One region of the Enterobacter sp. RHBSTW-00994 genome, then DNA from elsewhere that is predicted to be linked to it. Evidence: predicted binding sites of a transcription regulator. Region 1 holds the regulator's gene; the other holds the start of a gene.
What was found. Region 1 encodes PhoB, which activates phosphate uptake and scavenging genes when phosphate is short. Its sites were predicted from a motif close to CTGTCATAAAACTGNCNNAT; they were not measured.
Positions count from the first base shown of each region.

Region 2: the regulator PhoB is predicted to act here: its motif matches at 1,395-1,414, upstream of uvrB (excinuclease ABC subunit UvrB).

Region 1 covers NZ_CP056199.1:1,014,345-1,017,489, forward strand. The annotation lists gene sbcC (exonuclease subunit SbcC) at 1-128, opposite strand, end outside; gene sbcD (exonuclease subunit SbcD) at 125-1,330, opposite strand; gene phoB (phosphate response regulator transcription factor PhoB) at 1,513-2,202, shown strand; gene phoR (phosphate regulon sensor histidine kinase PhoR) at 2,224-3,145, shown strand, end outside.
Region 2 covers NZ_CP056199.1:1,405,749-1,408,893, reverse strand. The annotation lists gene uvrB (excinuclease ABC subunit UvrB) at 1-1,163, opposite strand, end outside; gene HV346_RS06635 (ATP-binding cassette domain-containing protein) at 1,916-2,638, shown strand; gene bioD (dethiobiotin synthase) at 2,601-3,145, opposite strand, start outside.

The DNA of each region.
Region 1 (3,145 bases):
TTCCCCGCTCCTGTTGCGCCAGTAATGGCAAACAGTCCGTTGCTGGCGAATGGTTCGGCGGTAAAGTCGATTTTCCACTCACCTTTCAGGGAGTTGAGGTTTTTGAGACGCAGGCTGAGAATTTTCATGCGTTTTCATCCTCGTCATTAAGCGCATGCAGGGTATGGGTGAACAGTTCGTTGAGCCGCGCTCGTTTTGCGTCGTCGATCTCTTCCTGAGATAAACGTCGTTCAAACACCTCTTCAACCCGGAGTTCACTGAGCGTTTCACGTTGTGCACTTTGCAGTATTTTCTCGCGCTGTTCGCGGCTGCGACGCACCAGCAAAACCTCTACCGGCAGGTCTTCCGTCAGCGCCTGAATCTTACGCTGCATATCATGCAGGTAGTCATCGGTAGTGATTTCAATATCGAGCCAGACGGCAGGATGCTGCGCCACGCCACGCCACTGTTCCAGTTGAGCGGTGATGGCCGCCAGATCGCCTTTCAGCACGGCCAGCGGCTGAGTCACAGGCACGTCCAGCGTCTCAACAGCGCTGAGTTTGCCGTCGGAAAAGCTCACCAGGTGTACGGACTTTGCTTTGCCTGTTTCATCGAAACTGAGCGAAATGGGAGAGCCGCAGTAGCGAATGTGTTCGCTGCCGCCAATCATCTGCGCCCGGTGAATGTGCCCAAGGGCAATATAATCGGCAGGGGGAAAGTTTTGCGCCGGGAAGGCGTCGAGTGTTCCGATATAAATATCACGTACAGCATCACTTTTGCTGGCTCCGACGGTGGTCAGATGCCCGGTTGCAATCACGGGAATAGCCTGTTCGCCGCGCAGTGCGCAAGCCTCAATGTATTGCTGGTGATAGTAGTCAGTGATGGCCTGTAATAAATGCTGCTGCTTTTCGCTGCCGGAAAACCCGGCCTGGCTTTGTACGATGTCGCGCGGGCGTAAAAAAGGAATCGGGCACAGCACCGCACCTGGCGTACCGTCGCGTTTTTTCAGGATCTGCGGAGCGTGTCCGGCGTTTGCGACGACGGTCGTGTTCAGAAATGCGAGGATATCTCGCGACTCGTTGAGTGTGGCGACCGAGTCATGATTACCAGCGACTATCACCAGATGGCAGCCTGTTCGCTGGAGATGCACCACAAAACGGTTGTAAAGTTCTCGCGCATAACTGGGTGGGGAACCTGTATCGAAAATATCGCCCGCCACGATGATCGCATCCACCTCATGTGACTGGGCTGTGTCCAGCAGCCAGTTCAGGAACGCTTCATGTTCAGCGGCGCGGCTTTTGCTGTAAAAGTTTTGACCCAGATGCCAGTCCGAGGTGTGAAGTATGCGCATAACAGATCCATGGCGAAAAAAGGAATGGGCGATTATAAACTTTCAGGAGCAGGAAAATAACCGCTGTAATAAAACAACAGTTTGCCATTTGTAGTGGTCATGTTTTTCATAAATCTGTCATAAATCTGACGCATAATGACGCCGCATTACAAACTTGTAACTTACATAAGACAGGGCAAAGTATGGCGAGACGTATTCTGGTCGTAGAAGATGAAGCACCTATTCGTGAAATGGTGTGCTTCGTGCTCGAACAAAATGGCTTTCAGCCGGTTGAAGCTGAAGATTATGACAGCGCGGTGAATCAGCTGAATGAACCCTGGCCCGATTTAATTCTGCTTGACTGGATGTTGCCTGGCGGCTCTGGTCTGCAGTTCATCAAACACATCAAACGTGAAGCGATGACGCGTGATATCCCGGTTGTGATGCTGACGGCGCGTGGTGAAGAGGAAGATCGCGTTCGTGGTCTTGAAACGGGGGCGGATGATTACATCACTAAACCGTTTTCGCCTAAAGAACTGGTGGCACGCATCAAAGCGGTAATGCGCCGCATTTCACCTATGGCAGTGGAAGAGGTGATTGAGATGCAGGGCTTAAGCCTGGATCCTACTTCGCACCGTGTCATGACAGGTGAAAATCCCCTTGATATGGGACCGACTGAATTCAAATTATTGCACTTCTTTATGACGCATCCAGAGCGAGTATACAGCCGTGAGCAGTTGCTGAATAACGTCTGGGGAACTAACGTGTATGTCGAAGACCGGACGGTCGATGTGCATATACGCCGCCTGCGTAAAGCGCTGGAGCATAGCGGCCACGATCGCATGGTGCAGACGGTCCGCGGCACGGGTTATCGTTTTTCGACCCGTTTCTGAACAATGACAGGAGTGTGACGCGTGCTGGAACGTCTGTCATGGAAAAGGCTCGTTTTTGAACTGATCTTATGTTGTATTCCGGCCTTCATTTTGGGGGCTATTGTGGGCCATCTGCCGTGGTTTTTGCTGGCGGCAGTGACTGGACTGTTGATCTGGCATTTCTGGAATTTACTGCGTCTTTCGTGGTGGTTGTGGGTAGACAGGAGTATGACTCCCCCGCCGGGAAGCGGAAGCTGGGAACCTCTGCTTTATGGTTTGCACCAGATGCAAATGCGCAATAAAAAGCGCCGCCGGGAACTGGGAAGCCTGATTAAACGCTTTCGTAGCGGCGCTGAGTCGCTACCGGATGCCGTGATTCTTACCACCGAAGAAGGGACGATCTTTTGGTGTAATGGCCTGGCGCAACAGCTGTTAGGCCTGCGCTGGCCGGATGATAATGGCCAGAACATCCTGAACCTTCTACGTTACCCGGAGTTCACGCTTTACCTGAAAAAGCGTGACTTTACTCGCCCGCACAACCTGAAACTGAACAATGGCCGACATCTAGAGATCCGCGTGATGCCTTACAGCGATCAGCAGTGGCTGATGGTGGCGCGTGATGTGACCCAGATGCACCAACTGGAAGGGGCGAGACGGAACTTCTTTGCTAACGTAAGCCATGAATTACGCACACCGCTGACCGTCCTTCAGGGCTATCTGGAAATGATGCAGGAGCAAACGCTGGAGGGCGCGCCACGTGAGAAAGCGCTGCACACCATGCGTGAGCAAACGCACCGGATGGAGGGTCTGGTAAAACAGCTTCTGACCTTGTCAAAAATTGAAGCTGCGCCCTCGCTGGCGCTGAATGATACGATCGACGTGCCGATGATGTTGCGTGTGGTGGAGCGTGAAGCGCAGACCTTAAGCCATAAAAAACACCAGTTGACCTTTGAGGTTGATAACA
Region 2 (3,145 bases), 390 kb from region 1:
TGCGGTGCAAGCGCTTCAAACTCTTCAAACTTCATTGGACGGTTATCAAGCGCCGACGGCAGGCGGAAACCGTACTCCACCAGCGTCTCTTTACGGGCGCGGTCACCCCTGTACATGCCGCCAATTTGCGGAATGGTCACGTGCGATTCGTCAACAACCAGCAAGCCATCAGCCGGCAGGTAATCAAACAGTGTTGGCGGAGCTTCGCCTGGACCACGCCCCGAAAGATAACGGGAATAGTTTTCGATACCAGAGCAGTATCCCAGCTCATTCATCATCTCAAGGTCGAACTGGGTACGTTGACTCAGACGTTGCTCTTCAACCAGCTTATTGTTTGCCAGCAGCACTTTACGACGCTCGGCCAGCTCCACTTTGATCTCTTCCATGGCCTGCAAAATACGTTCACGCGGTGTGACGTAGTGCGTTTTCGGGTAAATGGTAAAACGCTGAATAACCGATTCAACATGGCCAGTCAGCGGATCAAAGAGCGACAAACGCTCGACCTCTTCATCGAACAGCTCAACGCGCAGCGCGAGATCATCAGATTCTGCCGGGAAAATGTCGATCACTTCACCGCGCACGCGGAACGTCCCGCGCTGGAACGCCTGATCGTTGCGGGCGTATTGCAGTTCCGTCAGGCGGCGTACAATCGCGCGCTGATCGATAATCATCCCCTGCGTAAGATGCAACATCATCTTCAGATAGAGGTCCGGGTCGCCCAGACCGTAAATAGCGGAGACGGAGGCCACAACGATGACATCACGCCGTTCGAGAAGCGCCTTGGTTGCCGAGAGGCGCATCTGCTCAATGTGTTCGTTCACCGACGCATCTTTCTCGATAAACGTGTCAGAGCTTGGGACATAGGCTTCTGGCTGGTAATAGTCATAGTACGAGACGAAATACTCTACCGCGTTCTCAGGGAAGAACTCTTTCATCTCGCCGTACAACTGCGCCGCCAGCGTTTTATTGGGCGCCAGCACCATTGTGGGGCGCTGCAAATCGGCAATCACGTTGGCGATGGTGAAGGTTTTACCCGAACCGGTCACGCCCAACAGCGTTTGATGTGCAAGCCCATCTTCCAGCCCCTCTTTCAGACGACGAATGGCGTCCGGCTGATCGCCAGAAGGACGAAAAACAGAATTCAATTTGAACGGTTTACTCATGGGCGACAACCTGATGACCTAATAAGCGGCAGGTGAGTAATTTTACTCGCTGTTGCCAGGATTGCCAGCAAAAAAGACTGGATGAAAAACCAGTAGCGTATCAGAATATTTAGATTAGCATCCGGGTGATTAGCGTAAACCCGGCTGAAATGTAGACTGTGACAAAATAAAACACCAGCGACCACCGGTTATCCCCAGAACTTTTCCTTTTTTAACATTTGTCAAGCCATGTAATGAAAGTTTTGTGGCAACGAGTGACAGTTTCATTACGGCAATTGCTTTTATCTAACCAATTAATTAATAAGCGATATTTCCTAAAGCCGTGTTTCGCACCAATTCAGGCGTAGGCCGCGTATTCTCTCGCTTATCGCGTGTTTTCTAACTCTAATACACATGGTTATCCACAGGAATAGTGGATAACTGCTTCCAGCCCGTACAGACCGCCACTCAGCAAATTCCCGGTTTTTCCCATAGGTGGGGTGACAAAAAATTTTTATCGCTATTTTTTGATGATAATCAGTTGAGTTAATCATAACGAACTGGTGAGATCTTACTCACAATTTCGCCATTCTGATGCCTGCACCACAACCCAACAGCCAGGCACTGCGACTGTGCAAGACGGCCACAATCTCCGCTCATCGCTGTGATGTATTCCTAAAAAAGTCTCTTTTTTAATCAACTTGCCGGATCTGGCAGGGGTTTTGCACATTCCCGTATGAGCCCCACCCACCGCGATAATTAAGGAGAGAAACATGTTGAGTCTGCGTGCAGTCAATCAGTTTTACGGAAACCAACATACGCTATGGAATGTTGATTTAGATCTCCCGCCAGGCCTGTGTACAGGGGTGATTGGCCTGCCGGGTATGGGCAAAACCACCCTGATGAACTGCATTACAGGGAATGTACCGGTTGAAAGCGGCACTATCATCTGGCATGAAGCGGGTGCTCCGCCGCGTGACCTGCTCGGCCCAGCCCCCGAGCAGCGCAACATGGTCGGAATTGGCTACGTCCCGCAGGATCGGCGGATTTTTTCACAACTGACCATTGAGGAAAATCTGCATATCGCCATGCGGGCAACCGGAAAGCCTGATCCTGTCGCCAAAAGTGAGGTCTATGACTTGTTTCCGCAGCTATACGCGTTGCGACAAACCCGTGCAACAGGACTCGCCCCTGACGACCAGTACCAGCTCGCACTCGCCAATGCGCTGGTGAGCCGCCCACGCGTCTTGATCCTCGATGAACCCATGCTGGGTGCGGGACACAGTTTTGCGCAAAAGCTCGGGCACTTGCTGGTGCGGTTAAATCGGGAGTTGGGGATGACCGTGTTGTTAGCAGAACAGCAGCTATCGTTTATCCGCCGGGTCGCAGATCGCTTTTGCGTGCTCTATCGTGGGCGTAACGTGGCTCAGGGCCACGTTAACGAGCTGGATGATGCGCTTATTGCGCACTGGATGACGCGGGATGCAAGACGCTGAGCTCCAGATAACGTCCGGTTTCAGCATGGTCAGCACCGTCCGCAAGCCACGGAATCTCTCCGAGGAACGGTGCGGGAAGAACCCGTTTAAGGGTGGTCAGATATGCCTGATGACGTTTGCCAGGGGCAACGACATCGTTGGCAATCCAGCCAGCCAGACGCAACCCCGCATGCTGAACGGCCTGTGCCGTCAGCATGGCGTGGTTGATACAACCCAGCTTTACGCCAACGACCAGGATAACCGGAAGCTGCTCGGTGCGCACCCAGTCGGCGAACGTCTGCGTTTCTGAAAGCGGAGTAAACCAGCCGCCAGCCCCTTCCACCAGTACCCAATCCGCCTGATTTTCCAGCGACTTTAACCCAGCAGATAATACAGCGAAATTGATGGGGCGTTGTTCGTCAGCGCTCACGATGTGCGGTGAGGTAGGTTCTTCAAAGGTATAGGGGTTTACGGCTTCGTAGGAAAGAGGGACGCTGCTGTTACGTTGCAATGCCAGCGCGTCGGTAT